3 regions of the Mesorhizobium sp. WSM4935 genome follow, and region 2 is predicted to be linked to each of the others. Evidence: predicted binding sites of a transcription regulator. Region 2 holds the regulator's gene; each other region holds the start of a gene.
The links. The regulator PhoB, encoded in region 2, activates phosphate uptake and scavenging genes when phosphate is short. The targets are predictions, from matches to a motif close to TGTCATNNANCTGTCAT.
Positions count from the first base shown of each region.

Region 1: P9273_RS06535 (esterase-like activity of phytase family protein) is a predicted target of PhoB. The motif match lies at 1,647-1,663, and genes of this name have one in related genera.
Region 3: P9273_RS24715 (DUF1045 domain-containing protein) is a predicted target of PhoB. The motif match lies at 1,134-1,150, and genes of this name have one in related genera.

Region 1 covers NZ_JARTVR010000002.1:466,724-469,998, forward strand. Annotated here, with positions in the region: gene P9273_RS06525 (Gfo/Idh/MocA family protein) at 1-252, opposite strand, end outside; gene P9273_RS06530 (LacI family DNA-binding transcriptional regulator) at 448-1,473, shown strand; gene P9273_RS06535 (esterase-like activity of phytase family protein) at 1,763-3,244, shown strand.
Region 2 covers NZ_JARTVR010000015.1:117,190-120,464, reverse strand. Annotated here, with positions in the region: gene pstB (phosphate ABC transporter ATP-binding protein PstB) at 1-82, shown strand, start outside; gene phoU (phosphate signaling complex protein PhoU) at 103-810, shown strand; gene phoB (phosphate regulon transcriptional regulator PhoB) at 827-1,516, shown strand; gene P9273_RS26575 (ROK family protein) at 1,685-2,929, opposite strand.
Region 3 covers NZ_JARTVR010000013.1:90,265-93,539, forward strand. Annotated here, with positions in the region: gene P9273_RS24705 (DUF3329 domain-containing protein) at 14-226, shown strand; gene iolB (5-deoxy-glucuronate isomerase) at 243-1,055, shown strand; gene P9273_RS24715 (DUF1045 domain-containing protein) at 1,290-1,997, shown strand; gene P9273_RS24720 (alpha-D-ribose 1-methylphosphonate 5-triphosphate diphosphatase) at 2,128-3,267, shown strand; gene phnN (phosphonate metabolism protein/1,5-bisphosphokinase (PRPP-forming) PhnN) at 3,264-3,275, shown strand, end outside.

The DNA of each region.
Region 1 (3,275 bases), on a different contig from region 2:
CGAAAGCGCGACCTCGCGGCGGGCTGCCGGGACCACGACATCGAATACGGCGTCGGGCTTCGTCTCATCGAGAACGGCGTCGAGGCTGGTGCCTATCACTGCATTGGAGAGCTCGTACTCGCGCGCCCTCGCCTTCGCCCGCTCGGCATCGAGGTCGACAAGGCCGGCAATGGCAAGCCCGTCGATCCGCCTTGCGGCATCGAGCCAGTGCTTGCTCATGGCTCCGCACCCGACCAGGACGACCTTCATCATCCAGCGCTCCTCCTCGGCTCGGCCCCTCCAGGCCGAGTGTCACGGCATCCACGGCATCACCGTAAACGTTTTCCGTAAACGTTTACGAGAACACACCCGATAGCTTAGAATGTCAATCGGCTGCGCGCAAAAATCGTCCCGAAGCCTTGGCCTGAGCGGCAGCCGGTGCTAGCCAAGGCAGGGGGAGAACCGTCCTTGGCGTCCAGCATCCACGACCTTGCGCGTCATCTGAACATTTCGATCGGCACCGTATCGCGGGCGCTGAACGGCCGCGCCGACGTCAATGCGGAAACGCGCAAGCGCGTGCTGGAAGCGGCAAGGGCGCTCAATTATTCGCCAAACCAATCCGGCCGCAGCCTGAGGCAAGGCGCCACCCATTCGATCGCCTTCATGCTGCAGCCGCATCCGGGCGACCAGCAATATGGCGAACCCTTCTTCATCCCGTTCCTGACCGGCCTGCAGGCGCGACTGGCTGAAAGCGGGCTCGACCTGATCGTGGTCATGGGCGCGCCGGGCGACTATCAGCAGGAGCGCCTGCGCCGCGTCGTCGAGACCCGCCGCGCCGACGCGGTGGTGCTGGCCTGGACGCGCCGCGAGGACGAACGCATCGACTACCTGACCGAGAGAGGCTTTCCCTTCGCAACGCTCGGCCGCAGCCGCTCGGGCGGCAAGGCCTACCCTTCCCTCGACCTCGATTTCGAGAAGGCGGGCAGCGATGCGGTCGACAGGCTGGTCGCGCGCGGCCACCGCCGCATCGCCGCCATTCGCCCGGCGCTCAACCTCAATTTCGGCTATCTCTTTCTAGACGGCTATCGCAAGGCGCTGAAGCGGCACGGCATCGAGGTCGATCCCGGCCTGATCGCCGACGGCTTCATCAACGAGGCTGGCGGCTACCAGGTGACGCCGCGCGTGATGGTCTCCAAGGACCGGCCGACGGCCATCATCTTCAACAATGACGCGATGGCGCTCGGCGGCTGCAAGGCGCTGGCTGAGATGGGCATCCGGCCCGGTCACGATATCGCGGTGACCGTCATCGTCGACACCCCGCTCTGCCGCTATTTCTCGCCCGCGCTGACCGCCTTTCGTCCGGCATTGGAGCCGATGGGCCGGAGGCTGGCCGAGATGCTGCTCGCCGCCCTTCCCGCCTTCGCCGGCCCCGAAGGCACACGCATCATCCGCGAGGTCTGGCCGCTGGAGCTGGTCGCAAGAGAGAGCGATTGAGGCGGAAGCGCTTTCCGTTCTCCCTCCTGTGGGAGAAGGTGGATCGGCGCGTTAGCGCCGAGACGGATGAGCGGTGTTCCAGGGGAGTGAAACGTCGGCTTTCCCTGGAGCACCCCTCATCCGGCCGCTTCGCGGCCACCTTCCCCCACAAGGGGGGAAGGAGAGTCCCAGCCTGTCACGCAACCATCACGTTCACGTCCTAGACCGCTCGACGGCAAGGGCAGGCCGCACGTCGATGCCGCGCCCTTTTGAGCCAATGGCCGCTCTGCTCGTCAAGAAGGGGATATCGATGAAACACCTCAACCGAACCGCCGCGCTCGGCGCGGCGCTTGCTCTGTTCACCGCCATGACCCCGGCGCTCGCCGATGGCGTCGCCTATGTCAACAAGGGGCTTGTCGGCGTCGGCCGCATTCCGGCCAGCCAGAAGGACAAGTTCGGCGAGACTTTCGGTTCGGGTTCCGGCATGGCGATCGACACCAAGTCCTGGGCCCGCGACGGCGAGGGCTACAGGGGTTCGCTCTGGCTGCTGCCGGATCGCGGCTACAACGTCGTCGGCACCACCGATTATCGCCCGCGCCTCAACACCATCTCGATCGAGCTGACCCCGACTGCTCCCGGCGCGGCGCCCGCCGCCGGACAGGAACAGACCGGCGTCAAGGCGACGCTCGCCGACACCATGCTTCTGACCGACGACAAGGGCGCCGATGCGACCGGACTCGATCCGCTCAACGGCGTGCGCGAAGCCGCCGGCGACATGCCGATCCTGCCGCAGGCCGAAAACGGCAAGCTGGCGCTCGACGACGAGGCGATCGTGCGCCTGCCCGACGGCACCATGTTCATCTCCGACGAATATGGTCCGAACATCTACCGCTTCTCGGCCGAGGGCCGGCTGATGTCGGCGACGCAGCCGCCGGCGGCCCTGGTGCCGATGCGCCACGGTAGGCCGAACTTCGCTTCCGACAACCCCGGCCCGGGCGCGGCCGAGCCAGATCCGAAGGATCCGGAGACCGGCCGCCAGAACAACCAGGGCCTCGAAGGCATGTCGATGACGCCGGACGGCAAGTTCCTGATCGCCGTGCTGCAGTCGGCGGCCCGCCAGGACGGCGGCGATTCCGGTTCGACCCGCCAGAACACCCGCGCGCTGGTCTATGACGCCTCCGATCTCGCCCATCTCAAGCTGGCGCATGAATATGTCGTGCCGCTGCCGGTGTTCAAGGACGCCAAGGGCAAGACCAAGGTCGCCGCGCAGAGCGAGATCGTCGCGCTCTCCGACAAGAGCTTCCTGATGCTGGCGCGCGACTCGGGCAACGGCCAGGGTCTGAAGGACGCCGAGTCGGTCTACCGCAAGATCGAGATCGTCGACCTATCGGCCGCCACCGACATCGCCAACGGATCGTTCGACGCCGCCGACAAGCCGGTCGCGCCGAAGGGCGTGCTCGACCCGTCGGTGACGCCGGCCAAGCTGACCTCCTTCATCGACATCAATGACAAGGGCGAGCTCGGCCGCTTCGGCCTGCACAATGGCGCGCCGAACGACAAGAACAACCTCTCGGAGAAATGGGAAGCGATGTCGCTGGCCTCGGTACTCGACCCGAAGCTGCCCGATGACTATTTCCTGTTCGTCGCCAACGACAACGACTTCCTCACGCAGGACGGCTTCCAGGTCGGCGCGCCCTATAAAGCCGAGGACGGCGCCGACGTCGACACCACCTTCCTTGTCTATCAGGTCACCCTGCCGGGACTGTCTGGGAACAGCCTCGCCGCGAACTAGTTCTGCTTCGGTCGTGCCGAACGGCATGTGA
Region 2 (3,275 bases):
GGAGTTCGACCGGACCGAGAAGATCTTCACCTCGCCCCGCGAGAAGCGCACGCAGGACTATATCACCGGCCGCTTCGGCTGAGCTCATACGAGGACATCATCATGGCCGAACATACCGTCGCCGCCTTCGACGAGGATCTGAGGCAGATCAGCCGGCTCATCAACGACATGGGCGACCTTGCCGGCTCAATGGTCGGCGCCTCGACCAAAGCGCTGCTCGAAAGCGACAATGCGCTGGCGCAGCGCGTCGTCTCCGACGACGCCATCATGGACGCAAGGCAGCGCGAGCTCGACGACCGTGCCATCACGTTGATCGCCAAGCGCCAGCCGATGGCGGACGATCTTCGCAACGTGGTCGGCTCGATCCGCATGGCGGGCGACCTCGAGCGCATCGGCGATCTCGCCAAGAACATCGCCAAGCGCGTCGGCTCGGTCGGCGTCAGCGCCGCGCCGCGGGACCTCACCCACTCGATCGATTCCATGGCGCAGATGGTGCTGATCCAGGTTCAGGGCGTGATCCAGGAATATACGGTGGGCGACGCTACGGCGCTGGCCAAGCTTCGCAACGACGACGAACGCATCGACGTCAAATACACGTCCGTCTTCCGCGAGCTGTTGACCTACATGATGGAGGATCCGCGCAACATCACCGCTTGCACGCATCTTCTGTTCTGCGCCAAGAATCTGGAGCGCATCGGCGATCATGTGACCAACATCGCCGAGAACGCCTACTATGTGCTGACCGGCACGCAATTGCCCGCCAATCGTCCGAAGCAGGACGAGACCGCAATGTCGGCGCCGGCGGCCTGACGAAAAGGTTACCCCGATGATCGCGCCACGCATCATGGTGGTGGAGGACGAGGAGCCGCTGGGGGTGCTGCTCCGCTACAACCTCGAATCCGAGGGTTACCAAGTCGAAGTGGTGACCCGCGGCGACGAGGCCGAAATCCGCCTCCAGGAAAACGTTCCCGACCTGCTCGTGCTCGACTGGATGGTGCCGGCGGTTTCCGGCATCGAGCTCTGCCGTCGCCTCAGGATGCGGCCCGAAACCGAGCGGCTGCCGATCATCATGCTGACGGCGCGGGGCGAGGAAAGCGACCGCGTGCGCGGCCTTTCGACCGGCGCCGACGACTATCTGGTCAAGCCGTTCTCGACGCCGGAGTTCATGGCGCGCGTCAAGGCGCTGCTGCGCCGCGCCAAGCCGGAGGTGCTGTCCAGCGTGCTCAAGGTCGGCGACATCGTGCTCGACCGCGAATCGCACCGCGTCTACCGCAAGAAGAGCGAGATCAGGCTCGGCCCGACCGAGTTCCGGCTGCTCGAATTCATGATGCGGCATCCCGGCCGCGTGTTCTCGCGCAGCCAGCTGCTCGACAATGTCTGGGGCGAGACGATCTATATCGACGAGCGCACCGTGGACGTCCATGTCGGGCGCCTGCGCAAGGCGGTCAACAACGGCCGCATGCCGGACGTCATACGTACCATTCGGGGGGCGGGCTACGCGATCCGCGAGGACTAGGGATATGCTGATATTCAGGTGATGCCGGCCTGCGAATGGCGGCTTCCTGCGCTTCCGGTACTCACGTACCCAAAAGTACGCTCCGTTCCGGTTCTCGGAATCCACCATTCTCGACTCGGCCTGACCTGAATCTCAGGATATCCCAGCGCTCGCATTTTTCGGTCCTACTTAGGCCACGTTCTTCCCGACGGTGCCGGCTCTTGCCTGGCCTCCCGGCGCGAAAATCTCCTGGTCGACGAAGGTCAGCGCGCGCATGGCGCAGCCTTCGCGGATCAGCGGCAGCTCGTTCGGCTCGGTGTCGAAGGAGATCGATTCGGAATGCTGGCCGCCGGCGGTCTGTGCGATCGCCTTCCTCAGCGCGGGCTCGATCAGGTCGAAGGCGGCCGCGCTGACGCCCACCATGGCGACGGGCGCCGGGTCGATCAGGGCGAACAGGCTGCCGAGGCCGAAGCCCAGCGCCTCGCCGGCCCGGCGATAGGCCTCGCGCTCGGGGCCGTCCTGTTGCCGGGCCTTTGCGGCAAGCGCGCGCATGTCGGCGTCGCCGACATCCGTCGGCGCGGCATCCTCGCTTATGCCCATGGCGCTGCGCCAGATGGCGTAATTGCCGGCATAGGCCTCGACGCAACCGCGCCGGCCGCAGCGGCAAAGCGCGCCGCCGGGCCGATGGATCATGTGCCCGAACTCGCCGCCCGAGGAATGTGTGCCGGTGAACAGCGCGCCCTTCAGCACCAGACCCATGCCGATACCGTGCGAGAGCAGGATGGCGATGAAGTCGTCGCGATAGCGTTCAGGATCGCGCCATTGCAGGGCGACCGCCATCATGTTGCAGTCGTTCTCCGTTGTGGCGGGGATGCCGAATTCCTTCTCAAGGATGTCGGCAAAGGGGATGTCGGTCAGCGGCGTGATCGGCGACCACAGCATGGCGCGTGAATGGGTATCGGTGATGCCCTGAATGCCCATGGCGATGCGGGCGACGCTGCCGACGTCAAGGTCGGGATCATGCAGCCGGCGCCGGACGATCGCCAGGCATTCGCCGATCAGCTCGTCGCGGGGCATGACGAGCGTGTCCAGGCGCAGCTGCTCCTCGGCAACCACCTGGCCGGCATAGTCGATCACAGCGACTGACAGGAAGTTCAGCGACAGCACTACTGTCAGCACTGCAGCGGCTTCGGGATTCAGCGCCAAGCCGATCTGCGGCCGGCCGCGTTTCAACGCCGTCGGCTCGCTGGCCTTGCTTTCGCTGAGAATGCCCTCCTGGATCAGGTCGGCGGAGATCGCCGAAATGGTTGAGTGGCTAAGCCCGGTGGTGGCGGCAATCTCCGTGCGCGACGGCTGGCCGGCGCGGCGCACCGCCGAAATCACCATGGCGCGGTTGCGCCGGCGCAAATCGTCGTGGCGGATTCCCACCGACATTGTCTCGCACGTCCTCCCGAGTCACCGCGGCCTTGTGATGATGCCATGGCCTGTCGCTGACACGCTACACGGTTCACCATTTACCGAAAACGGCGAACCGTCTGTCTTTTTGTTCCGACGCAATTCCGGGCGGAAAACCACTGCGTACTTTTCCTGGGATTGCTTGTCGATTGTGGCAGAACCCCGGGTCCATGTCATTATTTATTGCGGACGCCGAAAAAAATACCTGAACCCATCAAAACCCATCAAGATCGCGGTTGACAGCGTCGTTTTACTGGACCACTATTTTTTTGAGGCTCGAAAAAAAGCCTCTGTGCCGGCCTTCGGGCCAGTCTGGGTCGCGCCA
Region 3 (3,275 bases), on a different contig from region 2:
CTGGATTGGCGTGATGAAAGACTATGAGCACCCCTTCTTCCGGCCACTTTGGCGCCGCATCGCCGTCGTGGCGGTCTGCCTTGTTTGGTCGGTGATCGAGTTTGCGTCCGGCACGCCGTTCTGGGGCGTCATCGCGCTCGGCTTCGCCGGCTACGCCGTGTGGCAGTTTTTCTATCTCTACAGGCCGGCCGAGGAGACGAAGCCTCCGGCCGAGCCGAAGGAATGATCCAAAGGAGGCCAGCATGTCGAAACTTCTCGTCAAGGCCGACAAGGGCCATGGCCACGTCGCCCACGTCACGCCACAGAGCGCCGGCTGGACCTATGTCGGTTTCGATCTGCATCGGCTGAAAGCGGGCGAGATGGCGTCGGGCAAGACGGGCGAGCGCGAGGTTTGCCTCGTCTTCGTCACCGGCAAGGGCAAGGTCTCGGCCGGCGGCAAGGACCTCGGCCTGCTGGGCGAGCGCATGTCGCCCTTCGAGGGCAAGCCGTGGTCGGTCTATGTGCCGCAAGGCACCGACTGGTCGGTGACCGCCGACACCGAGCTGGAGCTCGCCGTCTGCTCGGCGCCGGGCTTAAACGGCGGCCTTCCCGTCCGCGTCATCGGACCTGACGATCTCGGCCAGGAGGTGCGAGGCAAGGGCACCAACACGCGCTATGTCACCAACATCCTGCCCGAGGGCAAACCGGCGGATTCGCTGCTGGTGGTCGAGGTGATCACGCCCGGCGGCCACACGTCGAGCTATCCGCCGCACAAGCACGACCAGGACAATCTCCCGGCCGAATCCTATCTCGAGGAGACCTATTACCATCGCCTCAACCCGCCGCAGGGCTTTGCCTTCCAGCGCGTCTACACCGATGCCGACCGCAACGGCGTGCGCGAGCTGGACGAAGCGATGGCGATCGAGGACGGCGATGTCGTGCTGGTGCCCAAGGGCTACCACCCCTGCGCGGCATGCCACGGCTACGACCTCTATTACCTCAACGTCATGGCCGGACCGAAGCGGACGTGGAAATTCCACAACGCGGCCGAGCATGAATGGCTGATGAAGGCCTGACCGGCGGATTGGTCCAGTCCGGAAAAATCGTCGGCTAACGAGCTCTGTGCTGGACTTGCCTTCGAAAACCCATGAAAGCTTCGTCAATCCGTCATGGAAATCACCTATGGCAGCGGTTCCGGTGCATGTCGCCGCAAGCGCTCCGGCGTTTTTGGGTCCACGACTTGCCGAAACAATGACTTGAAGCGCGTCGCATGATCCTTCGGGGCGCAGCGCGCTTGACGAGGAACGCCGATGCGCTACGCCATCTACTACACCCCGGGGCAGGACGAGCAGCTGGCGCGCATTGCCGCCAACTGGCTGGGCCGCGACCCGTTCGGCGCGGCGACGCGGCCGGTGGAGGCCGTGGGCGATCTGTCGGCCGCGGAAGTCGCCTTCCACACCGCCTCCGCCAGGCGTTACGGGTTCCATGCCACGCTGAAGGCGCCGTTCCGGCTGGCGCCAAACGAGACGGAAGCCTCGCTGCGCGCCGCGCTCGACAGTTTCGCCGAGGCGACGCCGCCGGTCGTTATCCCGCGTCTAGTCGTCGGCCAGATCGACGGCTTCTTCGCGCTGGTGCCGGAAACGCAGTTCGCGCCGCTCAACGATTTCGCCGGCGAGGTGGTTCGCGCCTTCGATCGGTTCCGCGCGCCGCTGACCGAGGCCGAGATCGAACGCCGCAGCCCCGATGCGCTGAAGCCCGACGAGTTCCGCAACCTCTGCCAATGGGGCTATCCTTACGTCTTCGACACATTCCGCTTCCACATGACGCTGTCGGGGCGCGTCGGGCCGGAGGAAAGCCCACGTCTGCGTGCTGCGATCGATGGCCTGTTTGCCGATGTGCTGCGGCAGCCGGTGCCGGTGGATGCGCTGACATTGTTCGTCGAAAGCGAGCCCGGCGCCCCGTTCATGGTGCTTTCCCACCATGCGCTTGGCCGCGGCCCGGCCCGCAAAACCGCCTAGGGCGGATCAGCGGAAACGCTGAACCGCCCTGTCTTTAGTTTTTACGCAATTCCGGACGGAAAACCGCAAAGCACTTTTCCTGGAATTGCTCTGATTTGATCGCCGACCGTTCGAGATAGGACCGCCCGAGATGACCGCCGAAACCGTTCTCACCAATGCCCGCATCGTGCTGCCCGACGAAATCGTCGAGGGCTCGCTTCTGTTGCGCGACGGCCAGATTGCCGCCATCGAGCCGGGGGCCGCCCGCACCGGCGAGGACATGAGCGGAGACTACATCATCCCGGGCCTTGTCGAGCTGCACACCGACCATCTCGAAGGCCATTACGCGCCGCGTCCGAAAGTGCGCTGGAACCCGATCGCCGCCGTGCTCGCCCATGACGCGCAGGTCGCGACGGCCGGCATCACCACCGTGCTCGACGCCTTGCGCGTCGGCATGGACGAGGACGCCGACCTGAAATCCGACGATGTGCGCAAGCTGGCCGACGCGATCGAGGACAGCGTCAAGCAGGATCGGCTTAGAGCTGACCATTTCATCCACCTGCGCTGCGAGGTTTCCGCACCCGATTGCCTCGAGGCCTTCGCCAATTTCGAGACCGACGAGCGGGTGAAGCTCGCCTCGCTGATGGACCATGCGCCTGGACAGCGCCAGTTCGTCAATCTTGAGACCTATGCCTATTACTACCAGCGCAAGCTGAAGCTGACCGACCGCGATTTCCAGAAATTCTGCGAGAAGCGGATGGCGGAATCGGCCCGCAATTCCGGTCCGAACCGTGTCTTCATCTCGGCCGCCTGCCATGAGCGCGGCATCGTGCTGGCGAGCCACGACGATGCAACCGCCGGCCATGTCGACGAAGCGGTCGAGCAGGGCGTGCGCGTCGCCGAGTTCCCGACGACGGAAGAAGCGGCCAAGGCCTCGAAGGCGGCGGGCCTCGGCGTGCTGATGGGCGCGCCGAACGTCATGCGCGGCGCCTCGCATTCCGGCAATGTCTCGGCGCGCACGCTTGCCGCCGACGGCCTGCTCGACATCCTGTCCTCAGACTACATCCCCTTCAGCCTGATCCAGTCGGCCTTCTTCCTCGGCGATGTCGTCGAAGGGATTTCGCTGCCGCAAGCGGTCGCCATGGTGTCGAAGAACCCGGCCGAGGCGGTCGGCCTCACCGACCGCGGCGTTATCGAGCCGGGCCGCCGTGCCGACCTCGTGCGCGTGCGCGTGGACGACCATGTGCCGGTCGTGCGCACGGTGTGGCGCCAGGGCAGCCGGGTCGCATGATGGTCTCG